DNA from 2 places in the Peribacillus sp. QJM3NY_7 genome. Region 2 is predicted to be linked to the other one. Evidence: a T-box and tRNA genes for the amino acid it is inferred to sense, from the RefSeq annotation. Region 2 holds a T-box; the other holds one or more tRNA genes.
The links. A T-box is a leader RNA that pairs with one kind of tRNA and senses whether it is charged. The one in region 2 lies ahead of tyrS (tyrosine--tRNA ligase), so its partner is inferred to be a tRNA-Tyr.
Positions count from the first base shown of each region.

Region 1: it has a tRNA-Tyr gene. The T-box ahead of tyrS (tyrosine--tRNA ligase) is inferred to sense a tRNA for this amino acid. The anticodon was not compared.

Region 1 is NZ_CM149663.1:167,578-178,906, reverse strand. Features, by position in the region: gene AC0VX1_RS01025 (iron chaperone) at 313-684, opposite strand; gene glmS (glutamine--fructose-6-phosphate transaminase (isomerizing)) at 1,005-2,807, opposite strand; gene glmM (phosphoglucosamine mutase) at 3,272-4,621, opposite strand; gene AC0VX1_RS01010 (CdaR family protein) at 4,678-6,045, opposite strand; gene cdaA (diadenylate cyclase CdaA) at 6,038-6,862, opposite strand; gene AC0VX1_RS01000 (anti-sigma factor family protein) at 7,083-7,706, opposite strand; gene sigW (RNA polymerase sigma factor SigW) at 7,723-8,286, opposite strand; gene AC0VX1_RS00990 (aspartyl-phosphate phosphatase Spo0E family protein) at 8,459-8,644, shown strand; gene rocF (arginase) at 8,782-9,684, opposite strand; tRNA gene AC0VX1_RS00980 (tRNA-Ala) at 9,893-9,968, opposite strand; tRNA gene AC0VX1_RS00975 (tRNA-Gly) at 9,990-10,061, opposite strand; tRNA gene AC0VX1_RS00970 (tRNA-Gln) at 10,065-10,139, opposite strand; tRNA gene AC0VX1_RS00965 (tRNA-Tyr) at 10,243-10,326, opposite strand; tRNA gene AC0VX1_RS00960 (tRNA-Thr) at 10,345-10,420, opposite strand; tRNA gene AC0VX1_RS00955 (tRNA-Val) at 10,436-10,511, opposite strand; tRNA gene AC0VX1_RS00950 (tRNA-Glu) at 10,529-10,603, opposite strand; tRNA gene AC0VX1_RS00945 (tRNA-Thr) at 10,636-10,708, opposite strand; tRNA gene AC0VX1_RS00940 (tRNA-Asn) at 10,712-10,786, opposite strand; rRNA gene rrf (5S ribosomal RNA) at 10,831-10,946, opposite strand; rRNA gene AC0VX1_RS00930 (23S ribosomal RNA) at 11,011-11,329, opposite strand, start outside.
Region 2 is NZ_CM149663.1:4,042,637-4,053,965, forward strand. Features, by position in the region: gene rpsD (30S ribosomal protein S4) at 232-834, shown strand; gene tyrS (tyrosine--tRNA ligase) at 930-2,186, opposite strand; T-box leader at 2,253-2,469, opposite strand; gene AC0VX1_RS19355 (transglycosylase domain-containing protein) at 2,618-5,617, shown strand; gene acsA (acetate--CoA ligase) at 5,747-7,465, opposite strand; gene AC0VX1_RS19365 (GNAT family N-acetyltransferase) at 7,789-8,421, shown strand; gene AC0VX1_RS19370 (acetoin utilization AcuB family protein) at 8,448-9,098, shown strand; gene AC0VX1_RS19375 (acetoin utilization protein AcuC) at 9,091-10,272, shown strand; gene ccpA (catabolite control protein A) at 10,363-11,329, opposite strand, start outside.

The DNA.
Region 1 (11,329 bases), 1.7 Mb from region 2:
AAATGAAAAAACTTGTTTATTAAAATGTTAATTTATCTATTAGGAGCGTGTTTTGAACATTTTTTCAACGCACGCTCCTTCTATAAACCCTTTAGACGAATAATTTCTCTTTTGACTTAATAAAGCTTTTTCACCCATTGTTCTAGTCCACAACTGTTCAAATGCGTGGTTATCTTTAATTCATTTCTCTCCCGTAGACATTCTTTTTAGACATAAAAATATCCCTATAGAGAATATTATCTAAAGGGATATTTTCAATATTACATACCATTATTGTTTAGTATAAAGTTTCACCCCTTAATAATCATTTTTTTATTTCCGCCAAAAAGTTGAACAGTCTGCTTTATCAAAAATATTATACTCTATCATTTTCTCAAGTAATGAGTAATTAACCGGACTGTCCCACTTGACACGTACTAACTGCTTGGTATGATCATAGCCAGCCTGCACGATTTCATCAGAGAAGTGATCGATCCCTGCCTTTTCAGGAGCAACAGCCAAATGATGTTTGGCTACGCTAAAGCCAATAATATATGTGTCATGATCGGTAAACATAGGCTGATTCCACGCAATCTTCGGCATTAGATTTGGAAATTTCTTAGTTACCCAAGCCAGGACTTCTTCCGTTCGTTCCCTATGTTGCGGGTTATCAATATTCGCTAAAAATTCTGCAAAGACTTCCATGCTATTCTCTCCTAAATAAAAAAATTTTATGAAGACTTCATTTTCAACATTACCTAAATTTAATGCCAATATGCGTCTCTTTCAACATGCACCATAGGAATATCATTACATTCCTCTAATGGATGCCATGACTACCTACTGATGGATTTGATAGATTGCATTACACTGCACACCGATTCATATTACCTCGGTCTTCTAATCAACTTGTCAACTTGAGAGGTTCTCGTTGTTTTAAACATAAGAAATACCCCTTTGGCTAATCATAGCCAAAGGGGTAAAGCTTCGCAACTTTTTATAATCTACATTGCATTCATTCCAACTTACTCAACCGTTACACTTTTCGCGAGATTACGCGGTTTATCCACGTCACATTCGCGGTGCAAGGCTGCGTAGTAGGCAATGAGCTGCAGCGGGATAACAGAGATAAGGGGTGTTAATAGTTCATTCACTTCCGGGATGACGAAACGGTCATCCTCTTCTTCCAGACCCTTCATGGAAATGATGCAAGGGTTGGCGCCACGGGCAACCACTTCCTTCACATTACCACGGATGCTTAAGTTGACGCCTGCTTGAGTAGCAAGGGCTATGACAGGTGTACCTTCTTCAATCAAGGCAATCGTTCCATGTTTAAGCTCTCCGCCAGCAAAGCCTTCCGCCTGGATGTAAGAAATCTCCTTCAGCTTAAGTGCCCCTTCAAGTACAACATAGTAGTCAAGGGAACGGCCGATAAAGAAGCAGTTTCTCGTAACGGACAAATATTCACGGGCGATGTCTTCCATCTCTTCTTTCGAATCACATAGTGCTTCCATAGCCGTCGCAACGATTCCAAGCTCTTTTACAAGGTCGAAACCGTACTCCATGTTACGGAATTGGCCAGTTACATTCGCCAAGATGGATAAGACTGCCACTTGGGCTGTGTAGGCCTTTGTAGAGGCTACGGCAATTTCAGGACCAGCATGCAGCAAGAGCGTATAATCCGCTTCACGTGACAATGTAGAGCCAGGTACGTTCGTGATGGTCAGGGCTTTATGACCAAGCGCTTTGATGGACACTAACACGGCACGGCTATCTGCAGTTTCACCACTTTGTGAAATGAAGATGAATAGCGGTTTTTTCGATAATAACGGCATATTGTAAGTGAATTCCGATGCCACATGGACCTCAACCGGAATTTCAGTCATTTTTTCGATGAATTGCTTACCAATCAACCCTGCATGATAGCTGGTTCCGCAAGCGATGATATAAATACGGTCAGCCTCACTTACGGCTTCAGTAATGTTATAGTCGATTGCAAGTTTACCTTCTTCATTTTGGTATGCTTGAATGATTTTACGTATTACGGCTGGCTGCTCGTCGACTTCCTTGAGCATATAGTGAGGATACGTACCTTTTTCAATATCACTTGCATCCAGTTCAGCCGTGTAAGGAGCACGCATGACTTCTTCGTTGGAAAGGTTCTTGATCGTTACCTTTTCATTTGTCACGATAACCATTTCCTTATCCATCAGTTCAAGGAATTGATCTGTGACTTGCAGCATCGCCATTGCATCCGAAGCCACAACGTTAAAGTCTTTTCCGACACCGATCAGCAGCGGGCTTTTATTTTTGGCGACTAAGATGGTTTCATCATTTTCAGCATCCAATAGGGCAATGGCATATGAACCCTCTAATAGAGTGAGTGTTTGACGGAACGCCTCTTCCACTTCCATACCCTCGTTCACGAACTTCTCTATGAGTTGAACGATGACTTCCGTATCCGTTTCACTTTTAAAGGCAACATCCTTCAAATATTCACGTTTTAGAATCGCATAGTTTTCAATGACACCATTATGAACTAAAGTCAATCGACCTGAATTACTTTGGTGAGGATGGGCATTTTCACGGCTTGGCACACCATGTGTAGCCCAGCGCGTATGTCCTATTCCGGTATGCGCCATAGTATTTTCATCCACGGCTGCTCGTAAGTCCGCTATTCTTCCCTTTTCCTTAAAGATTGTCACTCCTGCTTCATTTCTCACAGCAATCCCTGAAGAGTCATAACCGCGGTATTCAAGTTTTTCAAGACCTTTTAATAAAATTTCCTTTGCATCGTTAAGTCCAATATATCCAACAATTCCACACATAATTTCTGTTCCTCCAACCGATTTGAGGGAACAGGAATGCACGGGGGCATCCCTGCCCCCTCATCTCTGATATATATTTTTATAAAGGAAATGCCCTAAAGCACTTTTTCCCATTGTGCATTTCCGACCCTTTGTGCAGTAAGTTGCCCTACTGTTTTAAGATTGGAATTATTGCGGCTGTGCACTTCAGCCGGGAGGTATCCGCCGATCATTCGATAAACCTCCTCCTCGTCAACTAAGTCATTTCTCGTCCAGACTTAGTTCAGGCGCTTTTGTGAATCCATTCTCTCCTTGCCTACCCTCCTTTTTAAAACAACCATTTTTAGAAAGTGAGTTGTAAATCAGGATAATCATACCTTAAACAAGGGACATAGGTCAATTCTTAATTACCTTACCAACAAAAAAGACTTCTTTATAAAAATATGCATAAAAGGAAATTTCGTTCCTTTTATGCATAGGATTAGTTATTCGTTCATTCCCATTTCCGCTCTTACAACTGCGACGATGCGCTCTACATAATTAGTGCATTCCTCAGCTGTCGGTGCTTCAGCCATAACACGGACTAGAGGTTCAGTACCGGATGGTCTCACCAAAATGCGGCCGTTTCCGTTCATTTCCCCTTCGACTGCCTTGATGACTTCCTGTACCTTTTCATTATCTGTTACAGCGTGTTTATCGGTAACTCTGACATTGATCAGCGTTTGTGGATATTTCTTCATCTCGCCAGCGAGCTCGGATAAGGTTTTTTGGGTGTCGCTCATGATGTTCACAAGCTGCAAGCCCGTCAATAAGCCATCTCCTGTCGTGTTATAGTCCAGGAAGATGATATGTCCGGATTGCTCTCCGCCAAGGTTATAGCCGCCTTTACGCATCTCCTCGACCACATAGCGATCCCCCACTGCCGTCTGGGCGCTTTGTATACCATGCTCTTCAAGACCCTTATAAAAACCAAGGTTGCTCATGATCGTAGAAACCACTGTTCCCTGTTTCAAACGGTTATTATCTTTCAAGTATTTCGCACAGATATACATGATTTGGTCGCCGTCCACTATATTTCCTTTTTCATCTATTGCAATGACGCGGTCTCCGTCGCCATCAAATGCAAGCCCAACATCCGCACCTTTTTCTTTTAAGAATTCAGCAAGTGCCTCAGGGTGGGTGGAACCTACCTTATCATTAATGTTCAAGCCATTGGGCGATGCCCCCATTGTAGAGATGTCTGCATCAAGATCTGCAAACAAATGCATGGCCAAGGCAGATGTAGCCCCATGTGCACAATCAAGAGCAACATGAATGCCTGTAAAATCTTCATCCACTGATTGTTTCAAATACTGGAGATACTTTTGCCCTCCTTCGAAATAATCGTTCAAATGGCCTAAATCTCCGCCAACCGGGCGTGGAAGCTCATCCTTTTCCTTATCTAATAGTGCTTCAATTTCCGCTTCTTGATCATCGGATAACTTAAATCCATCCGGTCCAAAGAATTTAATGCCATTATCCGCTACCGGATTATGCGAAGCGGAGATCATGACACCTGCTTCAGCACTTAAGGCCTTTGTTAAATAGGCTACTCCCGGTGTCGAAATGACACCCAGGCGCATCACTTCAGCCCCAATGGATAAAAGACCTGCAACAAGCGCACCTTCCAGCATTTCACCTGAAATACGAGTATCGCGCCCTATAAGCACTTTGGGTTTTTCTGTATTTCTAGTAAGAACGTAGCCACCAAAACGGCCTAGTTTAAATGCCAACTCCGGTGTTAACTCGCTATTCGCTATACCCCTTACTCCGTCTGTTCCAAAATATTTACCCATCTTTATCGCTCCTTCTTCGAATCGTTACTGAAATTAATGATGATGTTAAAGGAAGGTCATGTCTCTTCTTCTTTTTGAGTGATGGTGACCGAAACCGTTTTAGAATCCAGTTCCCATTCCACTCCCTCAGGCACTGTTACCGCCAGATCCACATCATGCGTACCTTCATCTAAATTACTCACATCTACTGTAAGATTAATGTCGTCTTTAGTTATTTTCTTCAAATCATCCGCCTCACCAAGCAAAGTGATGCTGGTTACATCGGATTCCAATTCGGCATCTTGGTCATCCCGTATGCCCACAGGAACTATTTGTATATTATTGAAAGTTTTGGACTCAATGGCAGCCGGTTCATCTTCTTCTTCTGGTTCTGGTTTTTCTTCGACTACTTGTTCTTCTTGTTTTTGTTCGGTTTCTGGTTCTTCCTCTTCCACGACTGGCTCTGCATTCTCTTCATCTACATCAACTTTTTCTGTACGAATCTTGACCTGCGCCTTACCCAAGGACATTTTTTGTACACTATCCGGTTTATTAAGATCGAGTTCCAGTTCTGTATCACCATCAATTTTCGAGATATTTACAGGAAGATTTATTTCATCTATTTTCTCCAGGCTCGTTTCCGAACCAAATAAGGTGACCTCTTTTGGATCGACACTTATACTCGTGATCCTGATTCCATCCTTTGCCTTGCCGGTTTGCTTCGGTGCTATCGACACCGTCTTGGAAGGAATGCTCACTTTTAAGGAAACGGCAACAGAAGATGGCTCAATCGTCACATCCAGCTTATTCAAATCCCTGTCCAAGGCTTTAACGGTTGCCTTGCTGTTCACCGTTTCGTTAAGTCCCTTACTTATTTCAAGGTTTGCCTTTACATAGGAAATTTGTTCAATTGCATCTTTAGCACCCGTTATTTTAACAGTTTTCGGGCTGACTGTTGGCTGACCAGCTGTATACCCCTCTTCAAGTAAAGAGCTGTTATACTCGGCCTCAACGGAGAATTCCTTCGTCACCCGTTCCTGAACGTTGACTTCCGCATATTCCGGATCGATCGTCGCCACTAACTTTTCATTCAAATCACTTATTTTAAATGTGACAGTTCTGTCCCCCATTGAGATTGCAGGATCAGAAAGGTCAACATACACTTTAAAATCCCTTTGGTTTTTCGCATTAATCAATAGGCTTTTTGCTCCCTTTAGAGTAACATCAACTGTTTCAGGCACCCCGCTCACCACTAGATTCTCACGGTCATAGTACACTTCAACCGGTACATTTTCGATGGTCTCCGTACTGATTTCAGGGGCAGTCGATAAACCAAGGGATTTTTTATCCGACTCCATCTCAAAGTTAATGGAAATGAACAAAAGTGCTGCCAAGGCAAAAGCTACGATTCTCATAAACCAAGCGCTATTGGTGAATTTATCCATTCTTTTTCCCCCTCCAGTTAAAGATGCTTGAGGAAGTTGATTTGATATTTTCCACTACCAGTTCACTTGTAAGCATGGCCCTAAATGATTCTTGATTCAAATCCCGGTAAAGTTCCCCGTTTTTAGTGACGGATATTCCTCCCGTTTCTTCTGATACGACAATCGTCAGACTATCCGTAACTTCACTCATGCCTATGGCTGCCCTATGCCGTGTGCCAAGTTCCTTTGATATGAATGGACTCTCTGATAATGGCAAATAGCAAGCGGCAGCTGCCACCTGGTTATTTTGTAAAATAACTGCACCATCATGGAGCGGCGTATTAGGGATGAAGATATTAATGAGCAGTTCTGAAGAAATATAGGATTTCAGGGGTATCCCCGTTTCAACATAATCTCCCAGCTCCGTACCTTTTTCTATCGTAATCAAGGCACCAATCCGCCTTTTTGCCATATAGGTGGACGCCTTTAGGATTTCCTCGACTAAACGCTCTTGCTGATTCTCTTCTGGAACGGTGCCCCTTGCAAAGAGCTTCCCGCGTCCTAATTGTTCAAGTGCCCTTCTCAGTTCAGGTTGAAAAATGACGAGAATTGCCAATACTCCCCAATTCATGACTTGTGCCATTAACCATCCGAGTGTATTGAAACCAAACAGGTTGCTTAAGCTTTTTACAATGACAATTACAAAAATTCCTTTTAGCAGCTGAATAGCCTTCGTGCCTCGAATAATAGTTAACAATTTATATATCACAAACCATACAAGGAGAATATCAATGAAATTTACTACATAGTCCCAAACAGTCAAATTGGTTAAAGACATGTTGTTTCCTCCAGTCAGTATTACTCCAAATACCAATAACAATCTTTATTTACAATAACCTTAATAGTATACCATTTTTTAAATGATTCATCTAAAAACTAGTGTGAGAAATTTACACAGGAAAAAAGAACCATTAAAAACGGTTCCCCTTCCTTTAAAAAATAAAGCTGGGCGAAGTCATCGTAAATCAAAAACGATGCCCCTGCCCAGCTTCTATTCCTTATTCCTTTTTCTCCTCTTTGGCAGGAACCAACGAGGTTGCAGTGTCCTTCACTTTATACCACATCCACTCAAAAGCTTGGTCAATAACATAGATGCTTCCGGTCACATTACCTGCTTTAGACATATACTTATGCCCATTTATGACTGTCACATCTCCCTCTACTTCACCATCTATTTGAATATTACCATTTTGAACTACCACATTTCCCTTGATTGTCTCACCCTCAGGCACAATAACCGTTTCACCTTCGACCACTAAGTTAGGCTGCTTTGAAACTGAAAAATGTTCGTCCTGATTATAAGTGGAAAAAACAGATCCTGTCATCAATATGATGAACATCGCTGCCGCTGTCATGAAAGGATGGCTTTTGAACCAACGTTTGGCACCTGTTGTTTTCGTTTCCTTTGGCAATTGAGCCATAACCTTCGCTGTAAAATCATCCGGGGCCTTTATATGGGAAGTGCTTTGTACAAGAGCGACCGCCTTTTTCATTTCATGAAAGTAATCCCGGCATTCAGCACAGTCATGCAAGTGCTCCCGTAAAACTTCTTTATGCTCCGGTTTGATGTCCTCATCTAAATAATCATGCATATATTCAATGATTTCCTCATGGCAGTTCATTTTTCTCACCTTCTTTTTATAAATGGCGTAGTTGTTTACGCAAGGCTTCGCGACCGCGATGTATCCTCGTCTTAACCGTACCGACCGGCAAATCGAGTATCTCACTGATTTCCTTTAGAGATAACTCTTCAATATACTTCAATACGATTACCGATCGGTATTTCTCGGGCAATTTCATTATTTCCACTTGAATGGTTTCCTGCAGTTCTAATGATTCAACCTCTTCCTCGGGTTTCGCCATATCCGATGCAATTTGGGAATACATATTCAATCCCTCTGTTCCTGCCACCTCTGCATCCAGATAGTAGTCCGGTTTTTTCTTGCGAAGCCGGTCAATACAAAGATTGGTCGCAATCCGATATAACCATGTAGAAAATTTCATTGTTATATTGAAACTTCGAATGTTCACGTAGGCCCTTACAAAGGCCTCTTGAGCCAAATCTTCTGCTTCTTGCCTGTTTCCGAGCATCCTGAAACATATTTGGAAAACTTTGTCCTTGTAAATTTCGACAATTTCACCAAAGGCATTATGGTCTCCTTTTAATACTTGATTAATTCTCTCTTTAATGAGTGCATCCATTTTCCGGTATTACCCCCGCTCATGCGGCTATACGATTACTACGAATCGTAAGCTGAAAGGTTTCAAAAATTTAATACATTAATTTTAACAAAGTTTTACATTTTATGTTTAAGAAAAAAAAAACAGGGCTATATAGTAAGAAATTGTAAAATTCAAAGGAGTGATTCTCTATATGAGTACTGAACAAATTTTAGACCATATTGAACAATGCAGACAGAAAATGATGTTTTTGGCTTCCCGTTCTTCCATGGTGGATAATGAAGTTATTGAAGTTAGCAGCAAACTGGATTCTTTAATCATTCAATACATCCATTTAACTAAAAATGAAAATCTCATGGACAGACGTGCTCTCAAGTGAGCATGGATAGAAAATTGCAACCATTTATCTATAGATATGTTTCTGTTACATACACCCTGGTAAATAAACCTACGTCTTCTAGCATATAAAAAACAGTAACCCATTACAAGCCGGTTACTGTTTCTTTTAATTATTAGTTATAATAATTTTTCACCAAATAGCGAACCCAGTAAGGCCACGGCAACGATTGCCGTTTTATTTCGCTCATCTAAAATGGGATTCACTTCAACGAATTCAGCGGATGTAATCAAGTTGGATTCCGCAAGCATTTCCATGGCCAAATGACTTTCCCGATAACTTATACCACCAATCACCGGGGTCCCGACTCCGGGTGCATCTGCTGGGTCCACTCCATCCAAATCCAGTGAAAGGTGGACGCCATCCGTTCTTTCCCTTAAATAATCAATGCATTCTTCCATGACCCGTGTCATTCCCAACCGGTCGATCTCATGCATCGTGAATACTTTAATCCCTTTCTCACGGATAAGTTCCTTTTCCCCTTCATCCAATGACCTCGCTCCAATGATTACGATGTTTTTCGGTTTCACTTTTGGAGCAAAACCATGTATATTGATCAGGTCCGGATGGCCAATCCCAATACTGACAGCCAAGGGCATCCCGTGTATATTTCCTGATGGTGAAGTATCTTCCGTATTTAAATCGCCATGTGCATCGTACCAAATCACACCTAGATTCTCATAGTGCTTTGCGACTCCTGCCAGTGTGCCTATCGCTATTGAATGGTCTCCTCCCAATACAAGCGGAAAGGAACCTTCTTCTATTATTTCATCAACTCTTGTAGCTAACTGGGTATTACCTTTTGCTACAAGCTGTAAGTTTTTTAAATTTGTCCCGGGCTCATCTGCATTTTCAGGACGCCCTACAATTATATCCCCTAAATCCTCTACTTCTATATTCAACTTTTCAAGACGCTCGACAATCTCTGCGCAGCGGATGGCACTAGGTCCCATATCCACCCCTCGCCTTGCTTGACCAAGGTCCATGGGCAATCCGATGACGGAAATTTTCTGAATAGACATACAATTCCCCCTTTCCACCATTTTATATCGTATATGCCAATTGGTTCAACTCGACATTTCCATGTATAAAGATGCACGTTTTCCGATAACATATGTTTTTTGTGAAAAAATATCTTTCTGGGGATTAGTTTACCCAACTATGCCTTAAACAAAAAAAAGTCTTAAACCATTTTTGGCTTAAGACGTAAGTTTTGGTGTATGTAGTTGATGGTGGAGCCTAGCGGGATCGAACCGCTGACCTCCTGCGTGCAAGGCAGGCGCTCTCCCAGCTGAGCTAAGGCCCCTAAGGAATTTAAAATATATTAAGCGGAAGACGGGATTCGAACCCGCGACCCCAACCTTGGCAAGGTTGTATTCTACCACTGAACTACTTCCGCAAATGGCTGGGCTAGAAGGGATCGAACCTTCGCATGACGGAATCAAAATCCGTTGCCTTACCGCTTGGCTATAGCCCAATATATGATATGAATGATTAATGTACAACAAAATAAAAAGGTGGTAATCATATATTTCCCCAATACAGAGAATATATAACTGATCCACAGGATTTTATTAAAATGGTGGAGGGGGGCAGATTCGAACTGCCGAACCCGAAGGAGCGGATTTACAGTCCGCCGCGTTTAGCCACTTCGCTACCCCTCCGCAATATATGGTTGTAAATGGTGCCGGCAAGAGGACTTGAACCCCCAACCTACTGATTACAAGTCAGTTGCTCTACCAGTTGAGCTACACCGGCAAGTAAAGAATAAAATGGTGGAGGATGACGGGATCGAACCGCCGACCCTCTGCTTGTAAGGCAGATGCTCTCCCAGCTGAGCTAATCCTCCGGATTAATGATTTAAAATGGTGACCCGTACGGGATTCGAACCCGTGTTACCGCCGTGAAAGGGCGGTGTCTTAACCGCTTGACCAACGGGCCGAACTGTTTTTTTGTTCATAGATAGATTGGGAAGCTCCCAAGCGGATTCGAACCGCTGACCTCTTCCTTACCATGGAAGTGCTCTACCTACTGAGCTATGGAAGCATATGGCTCCGCAGGTAGGACTCGAACCTACGACCGTTCGGTTAACAGCCGAATGCTCTACCACTGAGCTACTGCGGAATAATATAATGTTTCCTAAAACCCATTAAAGATTTAAATGAACAGCTTGGCGGCGTCCTACTCTCACAGGGGGAAACCCCCAACTACCATCGGCGCTGAAGAGCTTAACTGCCGTGTTCGGAATGGGAACGGGTGTGACCTCTTCGCTATCGCCACCAAACATAAAAGGAACGTTGTTCCTTCAAAACTAGATAATAAGAAGGTATTTCATTTTTTAAAAAGCGTTGGTTAAGTCCTCGATCTATTAGTATCAGTCAGCTCCACATGTCACCATGCTTCCACCTCTGACCTATCAACCTGATCATCTTTCAGGGATCTTACTAGCTTGCGCCATGGGAAATCTCATCTTGAGGGGGGCTTCATGCTTAGATGCTTTCAGCACTTATCCCGTCCGCACGTAGCTACCCAGCTATGCCTTTGGCAAGACAACTGGTACACCAGCGGTGCGTCCATCCCGGTCCTCTCGTACTAAGGACAGCTCCTCTCAAATTTCCTGCGCCCGCGACGGATAGGGACCGAACTGTCTCACGACGTTCTGAACCC
Region 2 (11,329 bases):
ATCACAACTGTCCTTGACTCATTGAGCAGAATATTATACAATACTCTTTGTGTAAAATATTGCAGCCTATGTGATAGCCTTTATGTTCTCATTTTGTTCCTCAATCCAGAGGTGTATCTCGTAACCCTCTGCTGCTAGGGCGAAGGTACATGAAAACAAAATGGTCATGATCGTACATTCACACGGTTTTTATTTTACCAAAATAAAAACATTTAAAGGAGGAGTCATCCTATGGCTCGTTATACTGGCCCAAGCTGGAAACTATCCCGTCGTTTAGGAATTTCCCTAACAGGTACTGGTAAAGAATTAGAAAAACGCCCTTATGCTCCAGGACAACATGGTCCTAACCAACGTAGAAAAATTTCTGAATACGGAATGCAACTACAAGAGAAACAAAAACTTCGTCACATGTACGGAATCACTGAGCGTCAATTCCGCACAATGTTCGACCGCGCTGGCAAACTTAAAGGTGTACATGGTGAAAACTTCATGGTTCTTCTTGAATCACGTCTTGACAACCTAGTTTACCGTCTTGGTTTAGCTCGTACACGTCGTCAAGCACGTCAACTTGTTAACCACGGTCACATCACTGTAGACGGAAGCCGCGTAGACATTCCATCTTACAAAGTGTCTCTTGGACAAACAATCTCAGTTCGTGAAAAATCACGCAACTTCTCAATCATCAAAGAATCAGTTGAAGCAACTAACTTCGTTCCTGATTTCCTTACTTTCGATGCTGAGAAATTAGAAGGTACTTTCACTCGTTTACCAGAACGTTCTGAATTGCCTGCTGAAATTAACGAAGCTCTTATCGTTGAGTTCTACTCTCGTTAATAACTTCAAAAACCCCATCCTTGGATGGGGTTTTTTTTGCACCTAAACACCTTGCATGCCAAAGCCCGGCTGAGATCCAGCCGGGCTTTGGACAATCATTTCACTAATGTGTATTTCTTCTTGCCGCGACGAACGAGGATGAACTCCCCTTCAATCTTGGCAGCTTCCGTCACTACATAATGCAGATCGGTCACTTTCTCCCCATTTATGGAGATTGCCCCGTTCTGAATATCTTCACGGGCTTGACGTTTTGATGGCGAAATTTTCGCTTCAACGATTAAATCGACCAAACCGATATCTTCCTTGCTTTCACGTTCGAAGCTAGGGACATCTTTAAAGCCCAATTTGATTTCCGCTGCAGTTAAATTTTTCACCTCACCGCTGAATAGTGCGGCAGAGATTTTGATTGCTTGGTCAAGAGCTTCCTGACCATGAATCAAACGGGTCATTTCTTCCCCTAAAGCTTTTTGCGCTTTACGCAAATGCGGTTCGTTTTGTACGGATTGCTCTAACTCTTCAATAACTTCACGAGATAGGAATGTGAAGAATTTCAGGTATTTCACGACATCTGCATCTGCTGTATTGATCCAGAATTGGTAAAATTCATAAGGAGTCGTTTTTTCAGGGTCAAGCCAAATCGCTCCGCCTTCCGTTTTACCGAATTTCGTTCCATCCGCTTTCGTTACGAGCGGGATCGTCATACCGAATGCTTTGGCATTCTCATCATTGGATTTCCTGATCATTTCAAGGCCGGTCGTAATGTTGCCCCATTGATCACTGCCGCCTATTTGCAATTTACAGTCGTAATTGCTGTATAAATGACCGAAATCAATTCCTTGTAAAATCGTGTACGCAAATTCAGTGAAGGAAATTCCCGTATCCAAGCGGGAAGCAACCGTATCTTTTGCAAGCATGTAGTTAATGCCGATGTATTTCCCGTAATCACGCAGGAACGTAACCATATCGATTTTGCCTATCCAGTCATAGTTATTGACCATGACCGCACCATTTTCACCGTCGAATTCAAAGATGTGGGATAGCTGCCCTTTTATGCAGTCTGCATTATAAAGCACTTTTTCCAGCGTTTGCAGCTGACGTTCCTCTTTTTTACCGCTAGGATCACCGATGAGTCCTGTCGCACCGCCTACCAGCACAAGGGGACGATGACCGTGCTGCTGGAAACGGCGCAATGTCAAGAATGGCAAGAGATGACCGATGTGCATGCTATCCGCAGTTGGATCGACACCACAGTATAAAGAAATTTTCTCTTTTTCCAAAAGGTTCTTAAAACCTTCTTCATCCGTTTGTTGATAAATAATTCCTCTCCACTCGAGGTCCTTAAGCAATTCCATTAAATATTCCTCCTCCATCTTAGAAAAAACCCGCAAAAAGCACACAAAAACGCCCCTTCATAAATATGAAGGGACGAATGAATTCGCGGTACCACCCAACTTGAGGACATAATACGCCCTCCGCTCAAGACGAATAACGGTCGTCAGCCGTTTCCTGCTACTAATCATTTCACAGCAAATGCTCCAGGAAGTAATTCATCATACCATTTGTACCGATTTCCACTAACCACCGGCTCTCTGAAACAGGGATAGTCTGACTACTGGGTCCTATCATCGCGATCATTTAATCATTTTATTGTTGTTAATAAACTTTTATCATACATAAGAATCCTTGTCAACTTCACCCTACAGATTATAGAAAAATAAGAAAGATGCCCTTTCCCCTACCGGTTGTATGCTATAATATATGTGATTTCAGGGGGTATGATACGATGAATAATAATCAAAAAGATAGATTTCAAACAGTCTGGAAGCAGCTGACCCGTTTTTTCCAAAGTGAAAAAACACATAAGAACGCGCGGGTTACATACCAAGTCATTTGGAATTTAACACTGATCCTCATTATTGTCGGGATCCTAGGATTCTCATTCGCCGGCGGCGTCGGAGCCGGCTATTTCGCTGCCCTCGTCAATGATGAGCCAGTACGCTCAAAAGAAGATTTGAAAAAAGACATTTACAATTATGAAGAGACCTCTGAAGTATACTTTGCAGATGAAGTATACTTGGGCAAGCTTAAGAGTGACCTTGAGCGTGAGGAAGTGTCCATCGATAAAGTTTCCAAGCATCTTAAAAATGCAGTCATCGCTACAGAAGATGAGTATTTTTATGAGCATGACGGGGTTGTCCCGAAAGCCATCCTGCGTGCGATTTACCAGGAATTTTCGAATGCAACCGTCCAATCGGGAGGAAGTACATTAACACAGCAGCTCATTAAAAACCAGATCCTGACCAACGAAGTATCATTTGACCGGAAGGCAAAAGAAATCCTTCTTGCGCTCCGGGTCGAAAAGTTCTTTGAAAAGGAAGAGATTTTGGAAACCTACCTAAACGTCTCCACGTTGGGTCGAAATTCTTCCGGTCGGAACATCGCTGGAGTCGAGTCGGCTGCTGAAGGTATTTTTGGCGTGGAGGCCAAAGATCTGACTCTGCCCCAATCCGCTTTTATTGCTGGATTGCCGCAAAGCCCTTTCGGTTATACACCATATACTCAGCAAGGAAAACTGAAAGAAAATCAAGAACCCGGCATCAACCGGATGAAAACCGTTTTAAAGCGGATGTATAGTAACGGATACATAACAAAAGAAGAATATGATAAAGCGAGAACATACGACATAACAAAAGACTTTATCGGTAAAACGGAGATGCCATCCGAGAAATATCCATGGCTCACCAATGAAATCGAAAAACGCTCCATTAAAATCCTCTCTGTCAGTCTGGCAAAAGAAGATGGATATGAAGAGAAAGATTTAGAGAATGATGATTTAAAAGCTCAATATCTAGCACTTGCCGACCGTAAGCTGCGGCAAAATGGCTATAAGGTATATACGACAGTCAATAAAAAGATTTATGACAAAATGCAGGAAGTAACGAAAAACTATCCGAATTACGGATACGATAAAGCGGGTGAGCCCGTTGAAGCCGGGGCCATTCTAATCGAAAATAAAACAGGAAAAATCATCAGTTTCGTAGGTGGCCGTGATTTCAAGCGGGAACAGACGAACCATGCAACCGCATCACTGCGATCGAACGGATCAACGATGAAGCCGCTGCTCGTATATGGCCCGGGAATCGAGTTAGGAAAGATCTCACCTGGAAGCGTATCGGCCAACGTACCCATATCCATTCCAGCAGGAAAAATGTGGCGTCCAGGAAACTATGGCGGCGGAAGCTATACGGGAGTAACGACAGCGCGTGAGGCACTGAAGAATTCCTATAATATCCCGGCAGCGCTCTTTTACATGAAAATAATCAACAACAGGCCGGCTTCCTATTTGGAAAAAATGGGATTTTCAACCTTAACAGAAGGGGATTACTCTAATCCTGCCATGTCACTAGGAGCGATGACAAATGGTGTAACCGTTGAAGAAAACGTCAATGCGTTCGGCACATTTGCCAATTCAGGAGACTTCATAGATGCCTATATGATTGATAAAATCGTATCGAAAGATGGCGAGGTCATCTATGAACATAAAGCGAAACCAGTGAATGTTTTTTCACCACAAGCCGCTTACTTGACGCTTGATATGATGCGTGATGTCGTAAACAGCGGGACGGCCGCTTCGGTCAGGAACCGCCTTGCTTTCTCAAGTGATTGGGCTGGTAAAACCGGGACTTCACAAAACTATCAGGACGCTTGGTTCGTCGCCACCAACCCGAATGTATCGTTCGGGACATGGCTCGGTTATGACACACCTAAATCCTTGCAAGGAACATATAATGGTCTAGAATATAATAAACGTAATATGTATTATTGGGCAGATTTGATCAATGCCGCATACAAGGTCGAACCGAAACTCGTCGACCCCGATAAGCGCTTTGAAATGCCGGGCGGGATCGTCAGCCGTTCCTTCTGTGGCGTTTCAGGACTGCTTCCGTCAAGTTCGTGTCAAAAGGCAGGACTTGTCAAATCGGATTTATTCATCGCCAAATATGCTCCATCAAGGGCGGATAATAGTTTCATAGATGGACAATATGTATCAGTCGGCAGCAAACGCTACGCGGCCCTTCCGCAAACACCTGGCGAATTCACAAGTGGCGGGTTCATGCTGAATCCGGAGTCATTTGGAGACATCGGATTGAAATATGTGGATGACCCGGGTTCCGTGATTCCTGGAAGCGAAAAATCAGTTGGTGTCGTCGGGACGAAAGCGAAGTTGAATGATAATGGCAAAGCGCCTGATCCCCTCTCCATAACCATAAGCAACGGTAAGATTACATGGGGCTTGCATCATGAAGGAGATGTCGTCGGTTATCGTGTCTATAAAGACGGCAAAAAAGTGGCGAGCATCAATGCTGGGGAGAATCTTGTTTACAAAGTCGGCTCTGGCGGATCTTATTACGTAACGGCCGTCGACATTGTCGGTAAAGAATCAGCCCCTTCCCAACATGTTGAAAGCGGCGCTAAAAAGACAAGTTCCAAAGAGGATTCCACGAAAAATAAAGATGATCGCGGAAAAGATAAAATAGTTAACGAAGTTAAAAAAACAGACTCAAAAGAAGAGAACGGTCCAGACAAAAATACAGATAAACAACCGGAAAAAGATATACAACCAGAAAAAGAAACGGAAACGGATAAAGAAAAAGATCCAGTTCAAGACAAAGATCAAAACAAAGAGAATACAGATAAAGAAATTCAAGGGAACGACAAAGATCAAGGCACAGTCAATGATCAAGAGCAAGAAACAGATAAAGCCGAAGATGAGGAAGAATGACACTCTTGAACTAAAACAGGCTGTCGGGTAACCCCGACAGCCTGTTTCCTTATAATCTCCCAAAAAGGCATCCATGAAAGTGACAATGGATGCCTTTTTCATTTTCAATAATCAGTATGACTCAGTTTCTCAATCCTCCATCGATGATAAATCACCGGTTGGCAAATCAAGTTCCCAAGCTTTCAAGACACGGCGCATGATTTTACCGCTTCTCGTTTTAGGAAGTTTATCCCTAAACTCAATTTCACGAGGTGCTGCATGTGCTGCTAAACCATGCTTCACAAATGTACGAATATCCTCAATCAACTCATCGTTCGCATCGTATCCATCACGAAGGGCGATAAACGCTTTGATAATTTCCCCCCGAACCGGATCCGGCTTACCGATGACCCCCGCTTCAGCTACAGCTGGATGCTCGACCAACTTGCTTTCCACTTCGAAAGGTCCGACCCTCTCCCCTGCCGTCATGATGACATCATCAACACGGCCCTGGAACCAGAAATAACCATCTTCATCCATGTATGCGGAATCTCCGGAAACATACCAATCACCTGGCATAAAGTAAGATTCATATTTCGCTTCATTCTTCCAGACGGTCTTCATCATCGAAGGCCAGCCTTTCTTGATGGCAAGGTTCCCCATTCTATGCGGCGGAAGCTCGTTGCCTTGATCATCCACTATTGCCGCTTTCACGCCAGGAATCGGTTTACCCATCGAACCCGGTTTGATTTCCAGGCAAGGATAATTGCAGATGACCTGAGCCCCGGTCTCCGTCATCCACCATGTATCATGGATCCGGTGATTGAATACCTTCATTCCCCAGCGCACCACTTCCGGGTTCAACGGTTCACCGACACTTAAAATATGGCGGAGAGTGCTTAAATCGAACCGCTTAACGATCTCGTCACCCGCGCCCATCAGCATCCTGAAGGCAGTCGGTGCACTATACCATACCGTGACACCAAAGTCCTCCAAGGTCTTGTACCAGGATTCAGGCTTGAAACGCCCGCCTACAATGACATTCGATGTCCCTGTCAGCCAAGGTCCAAAAATCCCGTAAGACGTCCCTGTCACCCAACCAGGATCCGCTGTGCACCAATACACATCCTCATCCTGCAAATCAAGGACCCATCTTGCCGTTTGATAATGCTGGATCATCGCATTATGAACATGAAGCACCCCTTTAGGTTTTCCTGTGGAACCGGAGGTATAGTGAAGAATCAGACCGTCATTCCGATCGACCCATTCAATGTCGAATTTTTTGTCGGCTTCTTTTAATTTCTTATTGAAGTGATGGTACTTTCCTTCTTCTTTTATATTTTCCCCCACCAGGAAAACATGCTTCAAATGGGGTAATTCATCCACTGGCACGCGCGGCAACAGTTCAGGTGTCGTCACAATCACACTTGCCTCACTATCTTCAAGACGATCCCTTATGGCGCCTTCCATGAAGGCTTCGAACAACGGCCCTACGACCGCTCCCGTTTTAATCGCACCCAACAATGCAAAATACAGCTCCGGGGAGCGAGGCATGAAAATGAAAACACGATCACCTTTTTCCACATTGGCAATGTTCTTGAATACATTGGCCGCTTGGTTCGTATAATCTTTCATTTCCTTGAATGTATACTTTTCATTTCTTTTATCGTCTTTGTAATAAAGGGCCACTTTTTTCTTTTTGTATGTTTCGACATGGCGGTCAATGGCTTCATACGCAAGATTCACTTTACCGGTTTCAGACCAGGAGAATTCCTTTTCCGTCTCAGACCAGTCAAACTTATTGTATTTTTCATCATAATTCTTTAAATTAAAATTACCTTCCACTACTGGTAACGCTTTCACATTCATACGACAAACTCCCCCTTCATTCGGCTCTATATTTTTATTATAGTATAAGAATCGAATTATCTCAATTTTTAAAATATTGAGCGCTTCCATATTAGGGAAATCCCTTCTTGGTGAATGTTGAAAGTTACTGGTATATGGTCATGGTCATGGTGCATCCATATAATTGCCGGGAAAGAAGGGGCACTGTAACAAAAGCGCCTTGAACTTTCTGAATTATGCCCCTTGTTTTCATGTATAATTTATGTAAGCTTTCCATTCGGTTTAAAAGCGATGCTTCGGAATGCGAGAGTGTAAGATTACTATATAACAAGGGTGGTGAAAGAATGGAATATAGTAAGACCTTTTACACTAAGGAACTGCAGACATTAAGCGGAACGCTCATCATCGAGGGACCGTTAAGCGGAGAAAAAATGTCCGCTTATGAGTTTCACGAAGACTTGGTCGCCTTTCGCCCCCCTGCATTGCAGCATAAAGCGTTAATAGAGATAGCAGACTTGCCTGAGGGCAGGATCTTCATCGCCCGTGAAAATGAAACAATCGTGGGGTATGTAACTTACTTATATCCCGATCCCTTGGAGCGCTGGTCGGAAATCGAGATGGAGGACCTGATTGAGCTTGGTGCAATCGAGGTCATCCCTAAATACCGGGGTGCCTCGGTCGGGAAGAACCTGATCCGCCTTTCAATGGAAGACGATTCAGTTGAAGACTTCATCATCATCACCACTGAATACTATTGGCATTGGGATTTGAAAGGGACAGGGCTGAATATTTGGGACTATCGCAAGGTCATGGAAAAAATGATGAGTGCGGGTGGCTTGGTCTACTTTGCAACAGATGATCCTGAAATCAGTTCCCACCCGGCCAACTGCCTGATGGCCCGAATTGGCAAAAGAGTCCCGTCGGAATCCATCCAGAAGTTCGACCAATTGCGTTTTATGAATCGGTTTATGTATTAAAGAGGAGAGGAAGAGGAGGAAGGAAAATGATTGTTGAAACAATAATGAATGAGGATATCATCACCCTCACTCCAACGGATACCATCCATAGCGCTGACTTGATCATTAGGGAGAAACGAATTCGCCATATACCCATTGTCGATGACAGCTTTCAACTTGTGGGATTAGTCAGCGACCGTGATATTCGGGATGCTGCCCCTTCTATTTTCCGTACCGAAGAATACAAAAATGATTTACAAAAACCATTATCAAGCATCATGAAAACGGAAATAATCACAGGCCACCCGCTTGATTTCGTGGAAGAAATCGGGGCTGTTTTTTGTGATAACAATATCAGCTGCCTTCCAATCGTAAAGGGCAGGAAGTTAGTGGGCATCATAACCGGTACTGATTTACTTTATTCATACGTTGAGTTGACAGGAGTCAATCAGCCCGGTTCCCAAATCGAAATCAGAATCCCGGATAAGGCAGGTTCCCTTCATGATATTGCCCATATATTCAAAAGGCGCAATACGAATATCCTGAGCACCCTTGTTTATCCTGAAAAAAATGGAACCGATTATAAAATTCTTGTAATTCGTGTACAGACGATGAATCCATTTATGGTGGTGGAGGATTTGAAGAAAGAAGGCTATACCGTTTTATGGCCTAGTCTACCGGGGATTTCACATGAATGATACATCCCTTTTCGTCTATTCGGATGAACTCCTTACCTACAAATTCAACGATGAGCATCCATTCAATCAAAAACGCCTTAAACTCACGCTTGATTTATTAAAAAAACACCATGCCATCAATGATGATCAAATTATCAAGCCCAGAATGGCTACAGATGCAGAATTGGAACTGATCCATGATCACCATTATGTAAACGCTGTCAGATTAGCGGGCCAGGGAAAGCTCCCCCCTGAAAAGGCAGTAAATTATGGACTGGGAACAGAGGATACCCCTATCTTCCCCAATATGCACGAAGCAAGCGCCTTGCTTGTAGGCGGTACCTTGACGGCTGTGGATGCCGTCATGACCGGTCAGTCCCTGCACGCACTTAATCTTGGCGGTGGCCTGCATCACGGTTTCCGCGGGAAAGCCTCGGGCTTTTGCATTTACAATGATAGTTCGGTCGCGATTAAATACCTGCAAAAGAAATATGGTGCGCGTGTCTTGTATGTCGATACCGATGCACATCATGGTGACGGAGTCCAATGGTCATTTTATGATGATCCCGATGTATGCACCTTATCCATCCATGAAACGGGGCGCTACTTATTTCCCGGCACCGGCACGATTAACGAGCGGGGCCAGGGAAAAGGCTACGGCTATTCATTCAACATCCCGGTCGATGCGTTCACTGAAGACGAATCCTGGCTCGAATGCTATAGGGCTTCCTTTAAAGAAGTCATTGAATTCTTCAAACCGGATGTCATATTAACGCAAAACGGAGCCGATTCCCATTATTACGATCCGCTCACCCATTTATCTGCCACCATGAAGATTTTTAGGGAAATACCAAAGTTGGCCCATGAAATGGCGCATAAGTATTGCGAAGGACGGTGGATTGCAGTAGGAGGCGGCGGATATGATATATGGCGCGTCGTCCCGAGGGCATGGGCAAGGATCTGGCTTGAAATGACGGATAATGATATTTCAGGTCCCCTATCAAAGGAATGGCTCGATAGCTGGCAGCCTGATTCCCCTGTTCCCCTACCGGCTGAATGGGATGACATGGAGGATATATACGAACCCATTCCGAGAAAGCCTGAAATTACCGAGAAGAATGCCCTGACGCTTGAAAAGGCCCTTTATCCCATCAGGTCTTCCAAGCAAACATCGAAAAGCAATGAACAAAGTTAACCAAAAGATCGTTGAAAAACGATCTTTTTTGTTCGGTCATACATTTGGGAAACAAAAAGAGAGTGCCCTCGGGACACTCTCCAAACCAGTTTATTTCGTTGATTGACGGTTTTCAATCCGATGCGGCAGGATCACCTTTTCAAGACCTTCCTCCACTTGTTCTTTATTCATCAACTTTGTAAGAAGCCTCATCGCAACCGCACCAATATCATATAAAGGTTGAACGATCGTTGTGATTTGCGGACGCACCATCAATGTCAATCTCGTATTATCGAAGCTGATCACTTCAAAGTCTTCCGGCACATTATACCCTTTGTCCTGTGCGGCATGGACAATACCAAGCGCCATTTCATCAGCACCGGCGATGAATGCCGTCGGCCTGTCTTCAACTTCCAGGTACTTTTCAAAAGATTCAATTCCTGAATCATATGTATAATCACCTTCAACAATATACCTTTCATCAAATGAAAGACCAGCTTCTTTCAATCCTCGTTTATATCCAGTCAGTTTCATTTCATTAATCAGCGCGGAAGGGTTTCCGCTTACAAAAGCGATATGCTTGTGGCCTTTATTAGCAAAGAAGGTCACTGCGTCAAATGCCGCCGCCTCATAATCAATATTAACAGATGGAACTTGCCCGCTTTCATCTACCGAACCTGCCAGAACGATCGGAACCGGTGAATTCGTAAACTCTTTGACATGCTCATCAGAAATGTTGCCGCCCATGAATACGATGCCATCCACTTGTTTTCCAAGCATCGTATTCAGCAAATGGAATTCCTTATCTATATTCTCATCAGAACTGCTTAGAATGATATTGTATTTATACATGGTCGCTATATCTTCAATGCCCCGTGCCAATTCGGCAAAAAAGATGCTCGAGATATCCGGGATGATGACCCCGACAGTAGTCGTTTTCTTTGAGGCAAGTCCCCTTGCCACTGCATTCGGTCGGTACCCTAACTTTTCAATCACATCTGAAACTTTCTTCCTTGTTGCAGGCTTTACATTTGGATTCCCGTTAACTACGCGGGAAACGGTGGCCATGGAAACATTC